One region of the Stenotrophomonas sp. DR822 genome, then DNA from elsewhere that is predicted to be linked to it. Evidence: predicted binding sites of a transcription regulator. Region 1 holds the regulator's gene; each other region holds the start of a gene.

The links. The regulator HrcA, encoded in region 1, represses chaperone genes, less so after heat shock. The targets are predictions, from matches to a motif close to TTNGCACTCNNNNNNNNNGAGTGCNAA.
Region 2: the regulator HrcA is predicted to act here: its motif matches at 1,069-1,095, upstream of rpoH (RNA polymerase sigma factor RpoH).
Region 3: the regulator HrcA is predicted to act here: its motif matches at 704-730, upstream of K5K93_RS14855 (co-chaperone GroES).

Annotation. Positions count from the first base shown of each region.
Region 1 covers NZ_CP081826.1:934,376-936,641, reverse strand. The annotation lists gene recN (DNA repair protein RecN) at 1-279, opposite strand, end outside; gene hrcA (heat-inducible transcriptional repressor HrcA) at 395-1,459, shown strand; gene grpE (nucleotide exchange factor GrpE) at 1,523-2,038, shown strand; gene dnaK (molecular chaperone DnaK) at 2,241-2,266, shown strand, end outside.
Region 2 covers NZ_CP081826.1:3,204,824-3,207,089, forward strand. The annotation lists gene K5K93_RS14665 (response regulator) at 1-118, shown strand, start outside; gene ung (uracil-DNA glycosylase) at 128-853, shown strand; gene rpoH (RNA polymerase sigma factor RpoH) at 1,107-1,982, shown strand; gene purD (phosphoribosylamine--glycine ligase) at 2,109-2,266, opposite strand, start outside.
Region 3 covers NZ_CP081826.1:3,242,535-3,244,800, forward strand. The annotation lists gene K5K93_RS14850 (endonuclease) at 1-424, opposite strand, end outside; gene K5K93_RS14855 (co-chaperone GroES) at 777-1,064, shown strand; gene groL (chaperonin GroEL) at 1,147-2,266, shown strand, end outside.

The DNA of each region.
Region 1 (2,266 bases):
CAGCTGGCATTGGTCTTCATCGTCCAGCTCATTGCTGGCCAGCCACTGGCGGGCGGCCTGCAGCTGGTCCAGCGCGAATTCGGCCGACAGCTCGGCCCGGGCCGCGCCATGGCGGACCACGCCGCTGTCGGCGCGCAGTCCGGACAGGAAGCCCAGGGCGTCGACCATCAGCGACTTGCCCGCGCCGGTCTCGCCTGAAACCACGGTCATGCCCGGCCCGAACTCCAGTTCGGTGGCGCGGACGACGGCGAAATCCTTGATTGAAAGATGTCTGAGCATGGGTAAGGGGATGTCTGCAGCCGCGCAACGCTAGCACGCGCGGCGGGGTCGTCCAATGACTTGCCAAGGGGATGCGCCGCCATTATCTAATGACCCTGTCTCACAGGTTGATTCCATGCACGGTTCTCCCGACCAACTTGCCCCGCGCGCGCGGCACCTGCTGCGCACGCTGATCGCGCGCTACATCCAGGATGGCGAGCCCGTGGGTTCGCAGACACTGGCGCGCGTGGCCGGTCTGGAGGTCAGTCCGGCCACCATCCGCAACATCCTCGGTGACCTGGAAGACCTGGGACTGCTGGCCTCGCCGCATACGTCGGCGGGCCGGATTCCAACCGCGCATGGCTACCGGGTGTTCGTCGACAGCCTGTTGCAGATGCAGCCGCCGGGCGAAGGGGAGCTGGCCCGGCTGCGTCAGGAGCTGGCCGGAGGCGGCAGTACCCAGGCGCTGCTCGGCAGTGCGTCGGAGCTGCTGTCGGCGATGAGCCACTTCGTTGGCGTGGTCAGCGCGCCGCGCCGCGAGCAGTTCGCCTTCCGCCAGATCGATTTCGTGGCGCTGGACGGGCGCCGGGTGCTGGCGATCCTGGTGTTTGCCGACAATGAAGTGCAGAACCGGGTGATCGAGACCCGCCAGGACTTCGCACCGGGGCAGCTGGAGCAGGTGGCCAACTACCTCAATGCCCACTTTGCCGGGCTGCCCCTGGCCGAGATCCGTACCCGCCTGCTGCTGGAGCTGCGCGACGCCCGTTCCGAGCTGGAACAGGTGCTGGCGCACAGCGTCGAACTGGCCGAGCAGGCCCTGCAGCCGCCGGCCGACGACATGCTGGTGGCCGGCCAGACGCGTCTGATGGGTGTGCAGGACCTGTCCGACCTGGAGCGCCTGCGCGAGCTGTTCGAGCTGTTTTCCAGCAAGCGCGAGATCCTGCAGCTGCTGGAGCGGACCATCCAGGCCCCCGGCGTGCGCATCTTCATCGGCGAGGAAACCGGCGTGGTTCCCCTGCAGGGGGTCTCGCTGGTCACCGCGCCGTACACCGCCAACGGCCAGGTACTGGGCGTGCTGGGCGTGATCGGGCCGAAGCGGATGGCCTACGACCGGATGATTCCGCTGGTCCAGGCCACCGCCGATGTGCTCGGCGCGGCCTTTTCGCCGAGCGGGCGAACTCCGGGTGCATCGGACGCTTGAAACGCAGCATCCCGCCCACACTAGGGTGGGTGGAGGCGGAGAGTGACCGCCAGGGACCCAGACATGAATCAAGATCAGCCAGACATCGCCGCCCAGCAGGCCGCCGCCGACGCAGCTGCCGCCGAGGGCGTCAACGAACAGATCGAACAGCTCCGTGCCGAAGTGGAGCAGGTCAAGGCCGAAGCGCTGCGTGAGCGCGCCGACCTCGACAACCAGCGCAAGCGCGTGGCCCGCGACATCGAACAGGCGCGCAAGTTCGCCAACGAGAAGCTGCTGGGCGAACTGCTGCCGGTATTCGACAGCCTCGATGCCGGCCTCAAGGCCGCCGGCGACGATGCCCATCCGCTTCGCGAGGGCCTGGAGCTGACCTACAAGCAGCTGCTGAAGGTCGCTGGTGACAACGGCCTGGTGCTGCTGGACCCGACCGGGCAGCCGTTCAACCCCGAACACCACCAGGCGATCAGCCAGGTCGCTGCCCCCGGCGCCGCACCGGGCAGCGTGGTGACCGTGTTCCAGAAGGGCTACCTGCTCAACGAGCGCCTGCTGCGGCCGGCGCTGGTGGTGGTTGCCGCCGACTGACCGCGGGCGCCGGGCCTGGCCTGGCGCGGGTTTTCCCGCCGCGACTGGGGCATCGGCACGACCGACGCTGAACGTGTTGGGCGAACGGAAACACAGCGTTCGGGGGATGGCTTGAATGTTCCACGAGCCTCCCCCACATCCCATTCATCCACCGGCCGAACGGCCGGACTGACAAAAACAACATCCTTCAGGAGTCTCCCCCATGGGCAAGATCATTGGTATCGACCT
Region 2 (2,266 bases), 2.2 Mb from region 1:
GCTGCAGGCTGGCGCCAACGATCTGGTGCTGAAGCCGATCGAAGAGCGCCTGCTGATCACCAAGGTGCTGTTCCAGCTGCGGCTGGCCCGGTTGAATGATGGACCCCTGTTGCGATGACGTGTTGCGATGATCGATGAAGTAGTGGACACCCCGGCGATCCAGCTGGAACCGAGCTGGAAGCAGCGTGTGGGCGATTACCTGCTGCAGCCGCAGATGCGCGAGCTGTCCAGCTTCCTGCGGCAGCGCAAGGCCATCGGTGCGGCGGTGTTCCCGCCTGGACCGCAGATCTTCGCCGCCTTCGATGCCACCCCGTTCGATCAGGTGAAAGTGGTCATCCTCGGCCAGGACCCGTACCACGGCCGTGGGCAGGCCCATGGCCTGAGTTTCTCGGTGCAGCCGGGCGTGCCGGTGCCGCCGTCGTTATTGAACATCTACAAGGAAATCGAGGGTGACCTCGGTATAGCCCGCCCGGACCACGGCTGCCTGATCCCGTGGGCGCAGCGCGGCGTGCTGCTGCTCAACGCGGTGCTGACGGTGGAAGAGGGCAAGGCCGGTGCGCACCAGGGGCGTGGGTGGGAAGGCTTCACCGACCACGTGGTGGACGTGTTGAACCGCGAGCGCGAGGGCCTGGTGTTCATGCTCTGGGGCGCCTACGCGCAGCAGAAGGGCAAGGTGATCGATACCGGCCGCCACCGCGTGCTGAAAGCCCCGCATCCCTCGCCGCTGTCGGCCCACCGCGGCTTCCTCGGCTGCCGTCATTTCTCGATGGCCAACGAGTACCTGCAGCGCCGCGGGCAGGCGCCGATCGACTGGTCGCTGCCGCCGCGGGCGGCGCTGGCGCCATCGGGCTGAACGGCGGGCAACGCTGCCCCGTGCTGATGGGCGAAAACGCCGCCCGTTCAGCTGCCTTTGACCTGGTAAGGCTTTGTTTTGCGGGCTAGTGGGTTGAATTGCAAGGGATTGTGTATCCCGAAAAGCGCGCTCGCCACTGTCATCAAATCGCGCTACGGTAGGGTTCTGTTTGGGACCAGTGTTTCATCAATGGAATGCTGGAACTTTTTCCTCCTTTAGCAGTCCAAATCCCAGACTGCTAAGATGGGTGCCTATGAGCCAGAACACCTCTACTGCCCTTGTGGCAAACAATCTGCCGATTCCCAGTGCGCTCGGTTCGCTGGACGCCTATATCGGTGCCGTGCACCAGATCCCGGTGCTGTCGGTCGATAACGAACAGGACCTGGCCCGTCGCTTCCGCGACGGCAACGATCTGGACGCTGCCCGTGAGCTGGTGCACTCGCACCTGCGCTTCGTGGTGCACGTGGCCCGCGGTTACAACGGCTACGGCCTCGCGCTGGGCGACCTGATCCAGGAAGGCAACATCGGCCTGATGAAGGCGGTCAAGCGCTTCGACCCCGACATGGGCGTGCGCCTGGTGTCCTTCGCCGTGCATTGGATCCGCGCCGAGATGCACGAGTTCATCCTGAAGAACTGGCGCATCGTGAAGGTCGCCACGACCAAGGCGCAGCGCAAGCTGTTCTTCAACCTGCGCAAGTCGAAGAAGCGCCTGGGCTGGATGAACGCGGCCGAAGTCAGCGCAGTGGCCAAGGACCTGAACGTGTCCGAGCGCGAGGTGCTGGAAATGGAGTCGCGCCTGTCCGGCCGTGATATCGGTTTCGATGCCCCGACCGATGAGGACAGCGACCACGCGCCGCCGTCGCCGGCTGCGTATCTGGTGGCCAATGACGAAGATCCGTCGATGGCCTACGAGCGCGAGGACAGCGAAGACAACCAGATGCAGCTGCTGCGCGAAGGCCTGGCGGAACTGGATGCGCGTTCGCGCGACATCATCCGCCGCCGTTGGCTGGATGCGGACAGCAAGGTGACGCTGCAGGAGCTGGCGGACGAGTACGGCGTATCGGCCGAACGTATCCGCCAGGTTGAAGCGAACGCGCTGAAGAAGATGAAGGCGCTGTTCACCGCATAAGGCGGCGAAGCGTTTGAGTAATGGAAAGGCCCGGCATTGCCGGGCCTTTTTTTTCCTGCTGGATCCACGCATGGCGTGGATCTACTTCGCGATCCTGATCCACGCCACGCGTGGATCAGCGCGGTCTCAGATTTCCCGCGCGATCGCCCGCCAGCCGATGTCGGTGCGGTGGAACTCGTTGGCCCAGGTCACCTTCGCCACGCCCGCGTACGCGTTCGCCTGCGCGTCGCGCACGCTGTCGCCCAGCGCCGCCACGCACAGCACGCGGCCACCGGCGCTGAGCA
Region 3 (2,266 bases), 2.1 Mb from region 1:
TCTGGCTGGTCATGCCGGCGGCGGGGCCACCGGAAGCGGTGATCGCGCCCTCGTAGCTGAGGAACTGGACCACCTTGCCGCTGGCGTCGACCAGGGCGATGCCGTCGTTGGCACCGTTCTGCAGGCCGTTGCTGGGGTAGGTGACCACCGCCAGGGTGGCGCTGCCGCAGCTGGCCGCGGTTCCGGCCGGCACCGCGTTGTTGGCGTAGACCGTGGCGGCCGACGGGTTGCTGCCGTTGTAGAGGTACAGGCGGTAGCCGGACAGGTCCTCGCCGGCGGTGGCGACCACTTCGATGGCTTCGCCGACGTCACCGGCAGCGGTGCTGTCGTCGTAGTGCAGTTCGTTGATGAAGACCTCGGCCTGGGCCGGCGCTGCAGCCAGGGCCAGCAGGCAGGCGGCGGCGAGCGGGGACAGCAATCGCATCGACTACTCCTTGTGATTGGGAATGCCGGGCCACCCTAAAGCCGATCCGGTGACACTTTGTCGTAAATGAACGCCAGATATCTGACAGTGCGACGGCGGTCACCAAATGGTGGCCAATTCCCCCTTGGCTTGCCGCGACGCATCCCTATAAAGGCGTCCGCGCAGGGATGGTGTGCCGCCGGTCCGCCGGGAAAAATTTCGGGGGCGGGCCTTGAAAGGGCTCCGGAGGTCTCCATCTCTGTCGTGCTCCCGACCTGTCGGGCTTTTTCACGCGCGTTGCTGGCAGTCGCCTGGTGTGAGTGCTAACATCGCCGGACTTTTTCAGACCAATCAATAACTTAAGAGGTCCCACATGAGCATCAAGCCGCTGCACGACCGCGTTGTGGTCAAGCCGATCGAAGCCGACGAAGTTTCCGCCGGTGGCATCCTGATCCCGGACTCCGCCAAGGAAAAGTCCACCAAGGGTGAAGTCGTGGCCGTGGGCCCGGGCAAGCCGCTGGACAACGGCAACGTGCGCGCTCCGTCGCTGAAGGTCGGTGACAAGGTCATCTACGGCCAGTACGCCGGCAGCTCGTACAAGAGCGAAGGCGTCGAGTACAAGGTCCTGCGCGAAGACGACGTGCTCGCCGTCATCGGCTGAGCGTCGGCGCGACCTGCTTCATCCCCTGATTCCAACACCCAGCCGCCGGGCATGGCCCGGCGCTACCAATGAGGTAAACGCAATGGCTGCCAAGGATATTCGTTTCGGTGAAGACGCCCGTTCGCGCATGGTGCGCGGCGTCAACGTTCTCGCCAATGCCGTCAAGGCCACCCTGGGCCCGAAGGGCCGCAACGTCGTGCTCGAGAAGAGCTTCGGCGCCCCGACCATCACCAAGGACGGCGTGTCCGTCGCCAAGGAAATCGAACTGGCTGACAAGTTCGAGAACATGGGCGCGCAGATGGTGAAGGAAGTCGCCTCGCGTACCAACGACGACGCCGGCGACGGCACCACCACCGCCACCGTGCTGGCCCAGGCCCTGATCCGCGAAGGCGCCAAGGCTGTTGCTGCCGGCATGAACCCGATGGACCTCAAGCGCGGTATCGACAAGGCCGTGGTGGCCGCCGTCGCCGAGCTGAAGAACATCTCCAAGCCGACCGCTGACGACAAGGCCATTGCCCAGGTCGGCACGATCTCGGCCAACTCGGACGAGTCGATCGGCCAGATCATCGCCAACGCGATGAAGGAAGTCGGCAAGGAAGGCGTGATCACCGTTGAAGAAGGCTCGGGCCTGGACAACGAGCTGGACGTGGTCAAGGGCATGCAGTTCGACCGCGGCTACCTGTCCCCGTACTTCATCAACAACCAGCAGTCGCAGACCGCTGACCTGGATGACCCGTACATCCTGCTGCACGACAAGAAGATCTCCAACGTCCGTGACCTGCTGCCGGTGCTGGAAGGCGTCGCCAAGGCTGGCAAGCCGCTGCTGATCGTTGCCGAGGAAGTCGAAGGCGAAGCGCTGGCGACCCTGGTGGTCAACACCATCCGCGGCATCGTCAAGGTCGTGGCCGTCAAGGCGCCGGGCTTCGGCGACCGTCGCAAGGCGATGCTGGAAGACATGGCCGTGCTGACCGGCGGCACCGTGATCTCCGAGGAAGTCGGCCTGTCGCTGGAGAAGGCCACCATCAAGGACCTGGGCCGCGCCAAGAAGGTGCAGGTCTCCAAGGAAAACACCACCATCATCGATGGCGTGGGTGACAAGGCTGCGGTCGATTCGCGCGTTGCGCAGATCAAGACCCAGATCGAAGACACCTCCTCGGACTACGACCGCGAGAAGCTGCAGGAGCGCGTGGCCAAGCTGGCCG